Regions from separate parts of the Nocardioides eburneiflavus genome, predicted to be linked through region 2. Evidence: riboswitches for the same ligand, from Rfam matches in the RefSeq annotation. Region 2 holds a riboswitch; the other holds the start of a gene.
The links. A riboswitch is a leader RNA that binds a small molecule or an ion and turns the genes downstream of it on or off. The one in region 2 is predicted to bind thiamine pyrophosphate.

Region 1 (7,753 bases), 130 kb from region 2:
GGCCCCGGGCAGCCTCAGTCGGCGTCGACCGGCACCTGACGCGTCGTCGAGGTCGGGTGCGAGGACAATCCGTGTCTGTCGAACTTCTGCCCGCTCGCGAGCCCGCCGAGCCAGAAGGAGAACAGGGCGATCACGACACCGGCGAGGTCGTCGGCGATGTAGTGCCAGCCGAAGTAGAGGGTCGCCACCACGGTGATCGCGAAGTTGGCCCAGAAGACGATGTGGAGGATCCGGTTGCGCAGGGTGTACTGCACCATCAGCGCGACGAGCAGGGTGATCGCGACGTGCAGCGACGCGAAGCCGGCGACGGACTGCACCGCCCCCTCGGCTCCCTTGCGCAGCACGCCGTCCCGGCCGTAGGAGAGGGCGTCCATCAGTGCGCTCGACCCGGTCTCGGGGAGGTCGGTGTAGAGGTAGCTGTAGTTGAAGCCGGGGCCGAGGGTCGGCAGCGCGTAGTAGGACGCGGTGCCGATCGACCAGGCCAGGCACTGCGAGGTGGCGAACCAGTAGCCGAAGGTGATGTTGCGCGACCACACCAGCCACGCGGCGAGGGCGAGCGGCACGAGCGGCAGGAACCACAGGTAGATCGTGGAGAGGATGTGCGCGGAGAACCCGGTGCCGAAGATCGTGTGCAGGATCGTGGCCGGCTCGTGGCCGAACATCAGCGCCCGGTCGATCAGGTGCAGCTCACGGTCGTACTTGTCCTCGCCCATGATGAAGGGCAGGAAGGACTTGAGGTTCCGGTAGCAGACGTAGGTGATGTAGAAGGAGACCAGCCCGAGGACCACCAGGATGATCCGCTCGCGGTCCCAATGGGTGCGGATCCGCTCGCGCGCGATGTCGGGCATCAGCGCAGGCTTCATCCGCGAGTACCACAGCGTCCGCGGCAGCAGGTCGAGCAGGAACGCGCCGAGCACCAGCAGCGGCAGCCTGAGCCAGGAGGGCCCCAGGAACCCTTCGGGGTCCACGAGCGGTCGGTCGAGGGTGAACGACGCGGCCAGCGCCAGCACACCCATGACCGCAGCGACTCCCACGAGCAGGGCATAGGCCGGTCTGTACACGGACGTCAGTGTAGGGACGGGTCAACCCCCGGCCGCGATCGACAGGACCGCGAGCCTCGTCACGTCGACCCGCAGCGCGACCTCGTCGCCGGGCGACACGCGACTGCCCAGCGGCGCCACGGCGTCGACCGCGCCGACGCCGTCGGCCTCCACCACCAGCCGGACCACCTCGGGCGTCACCCGCGCCGACTCCACGACCGCGCGGAGCCCACCGGCCGGGTCGACCACCAGGGCGGAGCGGCGCAGCGCCACGGCGTACGCCGGCGGCAGGTCGGCGGCCGACAGCACCCGCGCTGCGGCGTCCCCGCGCACCACGCGGGCATAGCCCAGGAACAGGGCGGTCTCCTCGTCGACCGGCTCGCGCCAGACCTCGTCGATCGCCCCCTGCTGGACCACGCGCCCGCCACGCATCACCGCGAGCCGGTCGGCGAGCGCGAACGCCTCCTCGTGGTCGTGGGTCACCAGCAGCGCCGTCGTCCCCGCCGCGTGCAGGATCGAGCGCAGGTCGCCGGCCAGCCGCTCACGCAGCGTGGCGTCGAGGGCCGACAGCGGCTCGTCGAGCAGGATCAGCCGCGGCTCCACGGCGAGCGCCCGGGCCAGCGCGACCCGCTGCCGCTCGCCGCCGGAGAGGGTGCCGGGCAGCCGGTCGTCGTAGCCGGTGAGCCCGACCAGCTCGAGCAGCTCGCGCACCCGGGCCGCGACCCGCGCCGAGGGTGTACGCCGCAGCCGCAGGGCGTACGCCACGTTGCGGGCGACGGTGAGGTGGGCGAAGAGCTGGCCGTCCTGGAACATCAGTGCGAAGCCGCGCTTGTGGGTCGGCACGCCGGCGAGGTCGGCGCCGGCCCACGCGACCGAGCCCGCCGTGAGCGGCTCGAGCCCGGCCACGGCGCGCAGCAGGGTGGACTTGCCGCAGCCGGAGGGTCCGAGGACGGCGAGCACCTGACCGGGGTCGAGGACGAGGGACACCTCGTCGACGGCGGCGGTGTCGCCGTAGCGCACGGTGACGTCGGTGAGCTCGAGCATGGCCCTAGAACGCTCCCACACCCGGCACGCGCAGCCGCTCGACGGCCAGCATCACCACGGCGGTGGCGGCCGCGAGGACGACGGACGCAGCGAGCGCCATGCCGTAGTTCATCTCGCCGGGGTGACCGATCAGCCGGAAGATCACGACGGGCAGCGTCGGGCTGGTGTCGCGGGCGAGGAAGGACGTCGCACCGAACTCCCCCAGCGAGGCGGCGAACGCGAAACCGCTGGCGGCGAGCATCGGCTTCCACACGACCGGCAGGTCGACGGTGAGCAGGGTGCGCCCCGCGGACGCCCCGAGCGAGGCCGCGGCCTGCCGCTGACGGTCGTCGATCCCGCCGAGCACCGGGGCGAGGGTGCGCACGACGAGCGGCAGCGCGACGAGCGCCTGCGCCATCGGCACCAGCAGGGGCGAGTCGCGCAGGTCGAGCGGCGGCCGGTCGAGGGTGATGAGGAAGCCGAAGCCGAGGGTGACCGCGCTGACCCCGAGCGGCAGCATGAAGAAGCCGTCGAGGGTCGAGCGCACCCGCCGCTCGGCGACCGAGTGCGAGCGCCGCGTGACGATCACCGACACCACGACGCCCACCAGCAGCGCCATCCAGGTGGCGTCGACGGCGGTGCGCAGGCTGGTCGCCAGCGCGGCGGTCACCGGGACCAGCAGCGCCTGGTTGTCGCCCACGGTCGTGAGCGCGCGGTAGTTGTCGAGGCCCCAGCCGTCCCCGACCGCGAGCGAGCCGACCACCAGCGTCAGGATCGGCAGCAGCATCGCGCCGAGCACCAGCAGCGTGGCGACGACGACGGGTGCGTCGGAGCGGCGTACGGCCCGTACCGGCGACACCGTGCGCTGGGCCGTCGGGTCGGGGGTCGCGCGCAGCCGCGCGGCGAGCGCCAGCAGGACGACGACCACGACGATCTGCAGCACCGACAGGGCGGCTGCCGCCTGGAGGTCGAAGATCGTCGTGGTCAACAGGTAGATCTCGGTCTCGACGGTCGCGTAGCGGACCCCGCCGAGGGTGAGCACGACGCCGAAGGCCGTCGCGCAGAAGAGGAAGACGATGCTGGCGGCGCCGACGATCGCGGGGCGCAGCGCCGGCAGGGTGACGGTCCGCAGCACCTGCCACGGGGACGCCCCCAGCGCAGCGGCCGCCTGCCCGGGGCGCGGGTCGAGCGACTCCCACGCGACGCCCACGGTGCGGACGACCACGGCGACGTTGAAGAACACCAGCCCGGCGACGATCGCGACCGGGGTGCCGTCGAGGCCGAGGAACCCGAGCGGGCCGCCCTCGCCCAGCAGCTGGCGGAACGCGACGCCCACGACGACGGTCGGCAGCACGAACGGCACGAGCAGCGCGGCCCGCACCGCGGCGCGGCCGGGCAGCGCCAGCCGGTGCAGGGCGTACGCCGCGGGCAGGCCGAGCACGACGGCGAGCAGGGTCGCGGTGCCGGAGGTCCACACGGTGAACCACGCGACCCGGTGCACGCGCGGCCGGGCGAGGACGTCGAGCACCGCTCCCGGCGCGAACCGGCCGTCCACGACGAACCCCTCGGCGACCATGCCGGTCACCGGCAGGACGAAGAGCACCCCGAGCACCAGCACCGGCGCGGCGGCCAGCGCGAGGAGGGCGAGGACCCGCCTCATCGCGAGATGACGTCGGTCCACTCGGTCAGCCACTGCTCGCGGTTGGCGGCGATCTCCTCCGGTGAGACCTCGAACGGGTCGGTGGGCTGCGGGGCGAACTCGGCCCAGTCGTCGGGGACGGTCGCGCCCGGCATGACCGGGAAGACGTACATCGCGTCCGGCAGCGCGCTCTGCACCTCGTCGGTCAGCATCCAGTCGACCAGCGCCGCGGCGCCCTCGGGGTTGTCGGCACCCGCGAGCACGCCGGCATACTCGACCTGGCGGAAGCAGGTGTCGAGCAGGGCGGCGGTGGTGGTGCGCCCTCCGCTGACGGTGAAGGCCGGGGAGGAGTCGTACGACACCACGATCGGGCGGGTGCCCTGCTCGGAGCCGGCGGTGAAGTCGCCGTAGTAGGCGTCCTCCCACCCGTCGACGGCCTTGACGCCGTTGGCCAGCAGGTCGGTCCAGTAGTCCTGCCAGTCGTCGCCGTGGGCCGCGACGGTGGCGAGGAAGAACGCCATGCCGGGGCTGCTGGTCGACGCTCCGGGCGTGACCATCAGGTCGGCGTACGCCGGGTCGGTGAGGTCGTCGAGCGTCTCCGGGGGCGTGATGCCCTCCGCCTCGAACCAGTCGGTGTCGACGTTGACGCAGACGCTGGCGGAGTCGATCGGGACGAGGCGGTCGCCACCCTCGGCCAGGGCGTACTCCTCCGGCGGGGTCGCGGTCGTGTCGACCTCGGCGAACGCGCCCTCGCCCAGCGGCCGCGAGGCGAAGGTGTTGTCGATGCCGAAGGCCGCGTCGGCGATCGGGTTGTCGGCGGTGAGGCTGAGCTTGGTGGCCAGCGTGCCGGCGTCGCCGGCCGCGCGGACCTCGAGCCGGTAGCCGGTCTCGTCCTCGAACGACCGCACCAGCTTCTTGGGCAGGTTGAACGACTCGTGGGTGGCGAGGACGACGGTGCCGCCGGGCTCCCCTGCCTCCCCCGGTTCCCCGGGAGTCGCCGTCGAGGTCGAGGGCTCGGTGGCGGTCGGCCCCTCGCCCTCGCCGGCGAGGCTGCAGCTGCTCAGCAGCAGGCTCGCCGTGGCGAGGAGGGCAGCGCGTGCGCGTACGTGCTTCATGTGGACTCCCTTGCGCCGGTGCTAACCGGATCAGGTTCGGAGGGTCTGCGGCTGGTCCGCACTCTCAGCACGCCTGCGCGTGCTCCCCTGTCGTGTGGGACCAGCCTAGCCCCGTGCCCGCTGCCCCTACGCTCGCCCCATGCCCAGCCTCCGCCACGTCCGCGTGCTGACGACCACCGTCGACGAGCTCGCGCCACGCACGGCGTACGACGTGTGGCGGCTGCGGCAGCAGGTGTTCGTCGTGGAGCAGGACTGTCCCTACCCCGACCTCGACGGCCGCGACCTCGAGGAGGGCACCCGCCACGTCGTGCTGCTGGACGACGACACCGTGCTCGGCACCCTCCGCGTGCTCGACGACGGGGACGCGGCGCGGATCGGACGGGTCGTGGTGGCGCCGGCGGGGCGCGGGCGCGGACTGGCGGCGCTGCTGATGGACGAGGCGATGGCGCTGTGCGGGGGCCGCGAGGTCCGGCTCGACGCCCAGAGCGGGCTGGCCGGCTTCTACGCGGCGTACGGCTTCGAGGTGACCGGGCCCGCGTTCGACGAGGACGGCATCAGGCACGTGCCGATGGTGCGGGCAGCAGTGCGCCCGTAGGCCTTGCGCTGGGGCCGGGACGAGCAAGACTGGAGTGACACGGCTTCCGAAGGAGATGACCGCCGTGATCACCCTCGCCCACGACCTCGAGAGCATCCACCACGACCTCGCGCACCGCCTGGCCCTGGCCGCCGACGCACGACCCGACGTGCGCCACCCGCGCGACCACTACACCGCCATCGACACGTTCCTGGCCGCGGCCAGCCGGCACAACGCCGCGATGGTCGACGCGATCGCGCCACTCGTCCGCCACCTGCCCGGCGGCCACGACCTCGCGCACGAGTTCCTGGCCGCCAGCCGCTCCTACGAGGAGTCCCTCGCCCAGGTGAAGGCCAAGCTGTACGGCTCCACGTTCGCCGTCGGGCGGCCGTGGCCACCCATCTGGCAGGACGTGCGCCACGAGTTCGACCGGGTGCGCGACCTGGAGCGACGGCTCGCCGCGACCCTGCTCGCGACGGAGCCGGACGACCCCCGCGACCTGGGCATGCTGCTCCACCACGCCGAGCTGGCCTCGCCCACGCGACCTCACCCCTGGATCCCCCACCAGGGCGTGGTCGGGCACCTCGCGCGCGCTGTCGCCCGCCGGGTCGACCGGTTCTGGGACGCCGCCGAGGGACGCATGGTCCCCGAGCCGGTGCGCCACCACGACCGCGACCACCAGGGTCCGCTGACCCAGTACCTCCTGGGCGACCCGCACCTCGGGGAGGAGTCATGATGATGGAGTGCCCCTCAACGTCGAGCTCGCGGAGATCCGGGACTTCCTCGCGTCCCACGCACCGTTCGACTCCCTCCCGGCTGCGGTCCTCGAGTCGGTCCCGCCCCGGCTGAGCATCGGCTACCACCGCCGCGGCACCGTGGTGCTCGCCGAGGGCAGCACCCCCGTCGAGCTGCTGGTCGTGAGGTCGGGTGCCGTCGAGCTCCGCGACCGCGACGGCGAGCTCGTCGAACGGGGGGCTGCCGGCACCTGCATCGGCGGCGCCGCACTGGCGACCGGGGCACCGCAGCCGGTCACGGTCCACGCGATCGAGGACACCCTGGTCCTGGCCTGCCCGGCCGAGCTGTTCCACCAGCTGCGCGAGCGGCACGCCGACTTCGCCTCCTTCTTCGAGCACCGCGCCGGACGGCTCCGTGAGGCCGTCGCCCGGCAGCGACGGGAAGGGGCCGGCGCAGAGCGGTCGGTGCTGTCCAGCACGGTGGGCGACCTCGTGGGCCGGGCACCGGTGAGCGTCCGCGCCGACGCCTCCGTCCTGGAGGCTGCGCGGACGATGTCGGCCGAGCGCATCTCCTCGGTGCTCGTCAGCGACGGCGAGGTCCTCGTCGGCATCCTGACGGACCGCGACCTGCGCACCCGGGTCCTCGCGGCCGGGGTGGACCCGGAGAGCCCCGTGTCGACGGTGATGACGCCGGACCCGGCGACCACCCGCCCCGCCGCCCCGGCCCTGGAGGCCCTGCTCGAGATGGTGCGACGCAACATCCACCACCTGCCCGTGGTCGACGACGGCCGACCCGCCGGCGTGATCACGGCGACCGACCTCCTCCGGCTCCAGCAGGCGAATCCCGTCTTCCTCGTCGGTGACATCGCCAAGGCCCCCGACGTGGCCACGGTCGCGGAGCTGGCGGCCCGGCTGCCGTGGGTCGTCGTCGGGCTCGTCCGGCAGGGCACGTCGGCCCACGACGCCGGCCGGGTCGTCACCACCGTCGGGGACGCGATCGAGCAGCAGGTCATCGCGCTCGCCGAGGCCGGCCTCGGTGCGCCGCCGGTGCCGTACGCCTGGCTGACCCTGGGCTCGCGGGCCCGGTTCGAGCAGGCCCTCGCCCCCGACCAGGACCATGCGCTGCTGCTGCACGACGACTACCGGTCCGACGAGCACGGGCCCTGGTTCGCCGAGCTCGCCGAGCTCGTCACGCGCGGCCTGGAGACCGTCGGCTACCCCCGGTGCCGCGGCGACAAGATGGCCACGAACCCGATGTGGCGCCAGCCCCTCCACACCTGGCGCGGGCACGTGGCGCGCTGGGTCGGCACGCCCAGCCCGGAGGCGATCCTGGAGGCCAGCGTGTTCTTCGACCTGCGCCACCAGTACGGCGACCCGGACCTGACCGCGGAGCTGGTGGCCGACCAGCGCCGGGCAGCCAGGGGCGCGCCGATCTTCCTCGCCCACCTGGCCGCCGCCGCGGCGTCGCACCACACGCCGCTCGGCTTCTTCCGCGGCCTGGTGGTGCATCGGTCCGGCGAGCACCGCGACACGCTCGACGTGAAGCGGGGCGGCATCAACACCATCGTCGAGATCGCTCGCCTGCACGGGCTGGCGTGCGGGTCGGAGGAGGTGTCGACCCTCGCTCG
Region 2 (7,753 bases):
GGAGCCGAGGAAGGTCTCGTAGAGGGAGGTGTCCTCCACGTCGACCGCGCGGTCGGTGAGGATGACCGGGATGCCGGCCGCCTTGGCCTCCTGGAGGACGGCGTCGAAGCCGGTCTCCACCACCGGGCTGAAGGCGATGACGTCGACCTTCTGCTGGATGTAGGAGCGGATCGCCTGGATCTGGTTCTCCTGCTTGCCCTGGGCGTCGGTGAACTTGAGGTCGATGCCCTCGGCCTCAGCCGTCTCCTGGATGGACTTCGTGTTGGCCGTGCGCCAGCCGCTCTCCGCGCCGACCTGCGCGAAGCCCATCGTGATCGTGCCGTCGTCGTCGCCGCCGGAGCCCGACTCGGCGTTGCTGCTGCCGCAGCTGGTGAGAGCGAAGGTGCTCAGAGAGATCGCCGTTGCGGCGACCAGGGTCTTCTTCACCACTGTCTTTCCTCCACATCAAAGGGGCTGTCTCGCCCGTGTGACCGGTGTCACGTGCCACGAGTGTGAGCGCTAACATTCCGCTCGTCAAGCCTTCTCAACAGAATCTCTCACACCAGATGTGAACGTTCACCCAGAACGGGCACGAGGCAGGAGCCGTGATGGAGACGCTCGCCCCGGACGTACGCGGCCACGGCCTGCGCCCGCTGCGGCGCGGCGCCGGGCTGCCGGTCAGGCGCATCGCGCAGCACCTCGGCGTGCGCGAGTCGACGGTCTACAACTGGGAGTCAGGCCGCGTCCGGATCCCCGGCGACCACCTGCCCGGGCTGGCGTCGCTGCTCGGCACCTCGCCCCCCGTCCTCGTCCCGGTGCTGCGCTCCTCTCCCCCGCCCGTCGCGCGCGGACCGGTGCCGCCGCTGCGGCGGCTGCGGCGGCGTACCGCGTGCCGGTCGCGCGGGTGGCCGCCCTCGCCGGGGTGCCGAGCAGGCGTTCGCGCGAGCGGCTGGAGCGCCTCCACGGCCTGTCGGCCGGTGCGTTGCTGGCGGCCTACCCGGGCGGTTGAGGGCGGGCGGCGGTGGACCGGCGGACCGTCAGCGTCGGCATGATCGGGTCGAGCGTGGCCTCGTCCTCACCGCGCACGGCGCCGAGCGCCAGGCTCAGGGCCCGGCGGCCGAGCTCGGCGAAGTCCTGGGAGACCGTGGTGAGCGCCGGCCAGTAGTAGGCCGACTCCGGCACGTCGTCGAAGCCCACGACGCTCACGTCGTCGGGCACCCGGCGACCGCGCTCGTGGAGGGCGTTGAGGAGACCGAGCGCCATCGGGTCGTTGCCGGCGAAGACCGCCGTGACGTCGGGGTCGTCGGCGATGAGGAGCCCCGCGCGGTGGCCGCTCTCCGGTGACCAGTCGCCCTCGAGCTCGGGGCCCGGCAGCAGCCCGCGCTCCTCGTGCGCGCGGCGCCAGCCGGCCCGGCGCTGCTCGGCCTCCACCCAGTCGGCCGGGCCGGCGACGTGGGCGACGTGGCGGTGGCCGAGGTCGAGCAGGTGGCCCACGGCGAGCTCGGCGCCCGCCTGCTGGTCGATGCCCGCGGACAGGGGCGTCCCGGCCACGACGCCCTGCACCGTCACGATGGGGATGGAGAGCTGGAGGGACTGCGTCATCTCGGCGGCCTCGCGGTGCGCGACCGCGACGACGATCGCCTCGACGGCCTGGTCGAGCAGCCGCTCGACGGCGTTGTCGAGCATCTCGGCGGAGAACTCGGGCAGCCCGACGAGCGAGACGTCCCAGCCCTCGGCGTAGCCCGCCTCCTGCACGCCCAGCGCGATCATGCTCGGCCCGTGCAGGCCGAGGTGCGCGGTGACCATGCCGATGCGGCGGGACCGGTTGGTGGCGAGGAGCCGCGCCGCGAAGTTGCGCCGGTAGCCGAGCTCCTCGATCGCGGCGAGCACCCGCAGGCGCGTCTCCTCCTTGACCAGCGAGGCGTCGTTGAGCACGCGCGACACCGTCTGGTGCGAGACGCCAGCGACCGCGGCTACCTGCGCCATGCTCGGCGACCTGCCTGCTCCTCGACGGCTGCCGTTGTCCCCCATGCGCGCATCCTAGGGCGAGGGACGAGTCGTTCGGGTCAGTCCTTCTCGAGGGCGAACTCGACGGTGCCGTTCCAGCCGTCGACCTTCCACTGGCCGTCGACCTCCTTGAGCCAGAACTCCTGCGTTCGGTCTGCACGACTGACCGCGGGCGTGCCCTTGTTGACGAAGTTGAACCTGGCGCCGGTCTTCATGGTCACCCAGACCCGACCATCGGTGGACAGGTCGATGTCCAGGCTCTTGACGGTCCGGTCGAACATCAGCGGCACCGTCGGGTCGGTGGGCCGCATGGCCTTGTCGTACATCCCGTACGTGGTCCAGGACATCATGTCGTTCCACGCCTCAGTGCCGTCGGCCTTCTTCTCCCGGAAGTAGGTCTTCACGGTGCTCGTCCAGTCGCGGGCCGCGTCGGCGGTCATGTCCCTGCGGGCCGACAGCATCCACCGCGTCGACTCGGCGCGTCCCTTCTTGCCGTCGTGGACGAAGCTCCGCTCGTTGAAGGTGTGGTCCCGCGCGATCCGCAGCATCAGGTCGCGGACCTCCTCGCCGGCTCCAGGCCCCTTGAGACCGTCGACGCGGTCCTCGATGACGACCTTCCTGACCTTCCACTCCCCTGCCGACAGGACCGGAGCCTCGGGCTCGGGTGATGGGGGCGTGCTCGCCGCGCCTGCGGCGGGCCCTCCGTCTCGAGCGTCGCTCTCCGACACGTCGGGGCTGCACGCGGACGCCCCGGCGAGCACTCCCACCACCAGCACGGCGGCGAGCCGCCTCCGCGCTGCCCCTCGTCGTACTGCCCGGTTCACAACTTTGGCGCGCGCAAGCACAGCGGAGTCCCCCACTCGACATGGTCGCGCGAGTCGCGACCGGCGAACGGATGTCTACCTGAGGACGTCGGTTCCGCGAGGAGAAACGAGAGTGTTGGAACCCGGCCGAGACCCGGGCGCCTCGCCTTTCCGCCGATCGGCGGAAAGGAGAAGGGCCCCATCGAGGTCGAGGACCCGTGCCCTGGAAACGGCCCCCGTGCAGCCTCTGCTAGCGTCACTGCCGTCCACACGGGAGTCCGCGGAAGCGGGCTGAGAGGGAGCTGGAACCGCTCCGACCGTCGTACCTGATCCGGGTCATGCCGGCGAAGGAAGTGAGTTCCACATGGCTCTGCCACGCATCTTCTGCCTGGTCTCCTCGAGAGACGACCTGTCGCTGCTGTCCGACCTCGCCGAGGCGGGGGTCGACGGCTTCCAGGTCCGCGACAAGGACGTCACCACCCGCGAGCTCGTCGAGCTGACCCGCGTCGTGCAGGCGGCCGTACGCCCCGCCGGAGCGACGGTGGTGGTCGACGACCGGCTCGACGTGGCGCTCGCCACCGGGGCCGACGGCGTGCACCTCGGCGCCGACGACCTCCCCGTCGGGCTCGCGACGCGGGCGGCGCCGCACCTGCTGGTCGGCGCGACCTGTCGCGACCGGTCGGACGTCGAGCGCGCCGCGGCGGCCGGGGCGGCGTACGCCGGCTTCGGCCCGGTCTTCGCGACCTCGAGCAAGTCGGGCCTGCCGGACCCGCTGGGACCGGGCGCGGTGGCGGCCGCCTGCGGCGTGCTGCCGCTGGTGGCCATCGGCGGCATCGACGCCGGCCGGGTGGCTCCGGTCCTCGACGCGGGTGCGCACGGCGTCGCGGTCCTGGGCGCGATCTGGCGCGAACCCGATCCCGTGGCAGTGGCGAAGGAGCTGGTGCGGGAGCTCGGCTGATGCGCGTGCACGTCCTCGGCGCCGGCATCGTCGGGCTCGCTTGCGCCGACGAGCTCGTCGCCCGCGGCCACGACGTCGCGGTCGTCGACCCCGCACCCGGCAGCGGTGCGTCGGCCGTCGCGGCCGGGATGCTCTCGCCCGGCGGGGAGGCCTGGCACGGCGAGCCCGACGTCCACCGGCTCGGCGCCGCGAGCGCCCGCCTGTGGCCGGCGTACGCCGCGCGGCTGGGCGTGCCGCTGCACGACCACGGGACCCTCGTGGTGGGCCACGATGCGGCGGACCGGCTCGACGTCGAGGAACAGGCCGAGGTGCTGGGAACTCTGGGCGTCGACGCCGCCGTGCTGACGTCGGCCCAGGTGCGTCGGCTCGAGCCTGCGCTGGGGCGGGTCGCCGGAGGACTGGTGCTCGACGACCGCGCCGTCGACCCGCGGGCCGTGGTCGCCGCTCTCCTCCGCCGGCTGCGTGAGCGGGTCCACGCCCGTCCCCCGCTCACCGCCGCGGACGCCGTCGTCGTCGCCACCGGCTCCCGCCTCCCGGCGCCCTGGACGGGGCTGGTGCGAGGCGTGCGCGGCGAGGTCGTGCGGCTGCGGACCGATGACCCGCCGCGTCACGTCGTGCGGGGCTGGGTGGCTGGCGAGCCGGTCTACGTGGTGCCACGCGCCGGCGGCGAGGTGGTCGTCGGCGCGACGGTCGAGGAGCACGACGCGGGTCCGGTGCCGACGGCCGGCGGCGTGCTGCGGCTGCTGCGGGCCGCCCGAGTCCTGCTGCCGTCGCTCGACCGCGCGGAGGTGCTGGGCTGCGACGCCCGCGACCGCCCGGCGACGGCGGACCACCTGCCGCTCGTCGGCCCCACCCCTGACCCCCGGACCTTCCTCGCCGCCGGGCACTTCCGCCACGGCGTGCTCCTCGCTCCCCTCACCGCGCGGCTCCTCGCCGACGCGGTCGAGGGCGCCGACCCCGATCCCGCCGTCGACCCGCGACGGCTGCTCGACCCAGGAGGACCGCAGTGCACCTGACCCTCAACGGCGTCGCCCGCGACACCGACGCCGTCACCCTGCTCGACCTCGTCGGACCCCTCCCCGACGGCCAAGCCGTCGCGGTCAACCACGAGGTCGTCCCGCGCAGCGAGCACGGCACCCGGCTGCTGGTCGACGGCGACGTCGTCGACGTGGTGACGGCGGTGGCCGGCGGATGACCGCCCCGACGAGCGACCTGGTGATCGCCGGCCGACCTCTGTCCTCGCGGCTCCTTCTCGGCACGGGCGGGCTCCCCCGCCCCGACCTCGTCCAGCCCGTGCTGGAGGCTGCGCGGCCCGGACTGGTGACGGTCAGCGTGCGGCGTACGTCGAGCTCCGCCCCCGGCGGGCTGCTGGCCCTGGTGCGCGAGGCCGGGGTCCCCGTCCTGCCCAACACGGCCGGCTGCCTCTCGGCGCGCGAGGCGGTGACGACCGCCGAGCTGGCGCGTGAGGCGCTGGGCACCGACTGGGTGAAGCTCGAGGTGATCGGCGACGAGACCAGCCTCCTGCCCGACGCCGTCGAGCTGCTCGAGGCCGCGGCCGAGCTCGTCGGGCGGGGCTTCACCGTGCTGCCGTACACGACGGCCGACCCGGTCCTCGCCCGCCGTCTCGCCGACGCCGGCTGCGCGGCGGTGATGCCCCTCGGGTCCCCGATCGGGTCCGGGCTGGGCATCCTCGACCCGTACGCGATCGAGGCCGTCGTCGCTGCAGTCGACGTGCCGGTCGTCCTCGACGCCGGGATCGGCTCCGCCTCCGACGCGGCGCGCGCGATGGAGCTCGGCTGCGACGCGGTCCTCGCCGCCACCGCGGTGACGCGGGCGGTGGACCCTGTGGCGATGGCGCGCGCCCTCCGCCTGGCCGTCGAGTCGGGCACCGCGGCCCGTGGCGCCGGCCGGATCCCGCGGCGCACCACGGCCCGCTCGGCCAGTCCGCTCGAGGGGAGGATCGCGTGATCCCGCGGCTGGTGCTGCTGACCGACCGGTCCCAGCTCCGGCTCGGCCGCGGGCTCGTCCGCACCGTGCGGGAGTGCGTCGACGCCGGCCTGCGCGCCGTGGTGGTCCGCGAGCACGACCTCGAACCCGGTCAGCGGCACGCCCTCCTCAGCACCCTCGCGGCGATCGACGGCCTCACCGTGGTCTCGTCACGGATCCCCGACGACTGCGCCCACGGCCTGCACCTCGCGGCCCACCAGCCCGCACCGGCCGACGGCTGCTGGGGCAGGTCGTGCCACTCCCGCGCCGACGTCGCCCGTGCCGCCGGGCAGGGCGCGTCCTGGACGACCCTCTCGCCGTACGCCGTCAGCGCCAGCAAGCCGGGCCACGGCCCCGCGCTCCCCGCCTCCGCCTGGGCCGGGCACGCGCTGCCAGTGCTCGCCCTGGCCGGGATCGACGCGACCAACGCGGCGGCTGCCGTCGCGGCCGGTGCCCACGGCGTCGCGGTCATGGGAGCGGTCATGCGGGCCGAGGACCCGGCCGCCGTCGTCGCCGCCCTGCTGCGGGAGCTGCCGAACACCCCACGACGTTCTTCTCCTCCGCTGCGCTCCCCCGAACAACGCCGCAGGGACCCCGGGTGCTGACCCCGCCCGTGGTGCTCGCCGTCGCCGGCACCGACAGCGGCGGGGCCGCCGGACTGGCCGCCGACCTCGCGACGATCGGGCACCTCGGCTGCCACGCCGCGTGCGCGGTCACCGCGGTGACCGCGCAGGACACCACCGGCGTCCAGGCGGTCCACGAGGTGCCCGTCCGGGTCGTCGCGCAGCAGGTCGGCGCGGTCCTCGGCGACCTCCCGGTCGCGGTCGTGAAGACCGGCATGCTCGGCACCCCCGCCGTCGTCCGCCTGGTCGCCGACCGCCTCCGCCACCTCCGGATCGTGGTGGACCCGGTCCTCGCCGCCACCAGCGGCGCGGTGCTCGGCGACGCCGGCGTCGCGGCGGCGTACGTCGAGCACCTCCTCCCGGCCGCGCTGGTCGCCACCCCCAACCTCGACGAGGCCCGCACCCTCACGGGCCACGACGCACCGGCGCCCGAGCTCGCCGCGCGGCTCGCCGACCTCGGCTGCGCGGTCGTGCTGACCGGCGGGCCCGAGTGGCGTCCCGGGTCGACCACCGCCACGTGCACCGACTGGCTGTGCGAGGCCGGCCGCACCGCGACGGCGCTGCGGCACCCGGCCGTCACCACGACCGCCGACCACGGCACCGGCTGCACCCACGCCAGCGCGCTCGCCGCGCGGATCGCCCACGGCGACGCCCTCGAGGACGCCGCGCGCGCCGCCGCGGCGTACGTCTCGGACCGCCTCGCCGACAGCAGCAGCTGGCGCCTCGGGCGCGGCCGCGGCCCCGTCTCCCACCTCTCCCCAACCCTTCCAGGAGGAACCCGCATGACCGTCCACCCCGCCCACGAGCGCGTGCTCACCGGCCACCTCGGCGTGCCCGTCACCCGCGTCCGGCTCACCAACGGCGAGACCTTCGACCGCTACTGCACCTCCGGGCCCGGCGCCGCCCCCGAGGTGGGCCTGCCCCCGCTGCGCGCCGACTGGATCGCCGCGCGCGACGACACCGAGGCGTACGCCGGCCGCGAGCCCGAGCTGCTCGACAACGGCCGCTCCGCCGTACGCCGCGGCGGCGCCCGCGAGGAGTGGCCGGGCGGCCGGCGCCCGCCGCTCCGGGCGCGCGCCGGACGCACCGTCACCCAGCTCCACTACGCCCGTCAGGGGATCGTGACGCCGGAGATGGCGTACGTCGCCGCACGCGAGGGCTGCGACGTCGAGCTGGTGCGCAGCGAGGTCGCCGCCGGGCGGGCGATCATCCCCGCCAACGTCAACCACCCCGAGAGCGAGCCGATGGTCATCGGCCGGCGCTTCCTGGTGAAGGTCAACGCGAACATCGGCAACAGCGCCGTCACCTCCTCGATCGCCGAGGAGGTCGACAAGCTCACCTGGGCGACGACGTGGGGCGCGGACACCGTCATGGACCTCTCCACCGGCGAGGACATC

Region 1: another riboswitch for thiamine pyrophosphate. It lies ahead of EXE59_RS01490 (thiamine ABC transporter substrate-binding protein); the one in region 2 lies ahead of thiE (thiamine phosphate synthase).

What each region holds. Positions count from the first base shown of each region.
Region 1 covers NZ_SRRO01000001.1:304,596-312,348, forward strand. Annotated here, with positions in the region: gene EXE59_RS01475 (phosphatase PAP2 family protein) at 15-1,061, opposite strand; gene EXE59_RS01480 (ABC transporter ATP-binding protein) at 1,083-2,084, opposite strand; gene EXE59_RS01485 (ABC transporter permease) at 2,089-3,723, opposite strand; gene EXE59_RS01490 (thiamine ABC transporter substrate-binding protein) at 3,720-4,817, opposite strand; TPP riboswitch at 4,807-4,916, opposite strand; gene EXE59_RS01495 (GNAT family N-acetyltransferase) at 4,957-5,412, shown strand; gene EXE59_RS01500 (hypothetical protein) at 5,468-6,127, shown strand; gene EXE59_RS01505 (putative nucleotidyltransferase substrate binding domain-containing protein) at 6,135-7,753, shown strand, end outside.
Region 2 covers NZ_SRRO01000001.1:432,019-439,771, forward strand. Annotated here, with positions in the region: gene EXE59_RS02030 (ABC transporter substrate-binding protein) at 1-426, opposite strand, end outside; partial or broken gene EXE59_RS25050 (helix-turn-helix domain-containing protein) at 588-773, shown strand; gene EXE59_RS02040 (LacI family DNA-binding transcriptional regulator) at 973-1,965, opposite strand; gene EXE59_RS02045 (hypothetical protein) at 2,046-2,762, opposite strand; TPP riboswitch at 3,050-3,159, shown strand; gene thiE (thiamine phosphate synthase) at 3,154-3,747, shown strand; gene EXE59_RS02055 (FAD-dependent oxidoreductase) at 3,747-4,763, shown strand; gene thiS (sulfur carrier protein ThiS) at 4,754-4,942, shown strand; gene EXE59_RS02065 (thiazole synthase) at 4,939-5,715, shown strand; gene EXE59_RS02070 (thiamine phosphate synthase) at 5,712-6,338, shown strand; gene thiC (phosphomethylpyrimidine synthase ThiC) at 6,332-7,753, shown strand, end outside.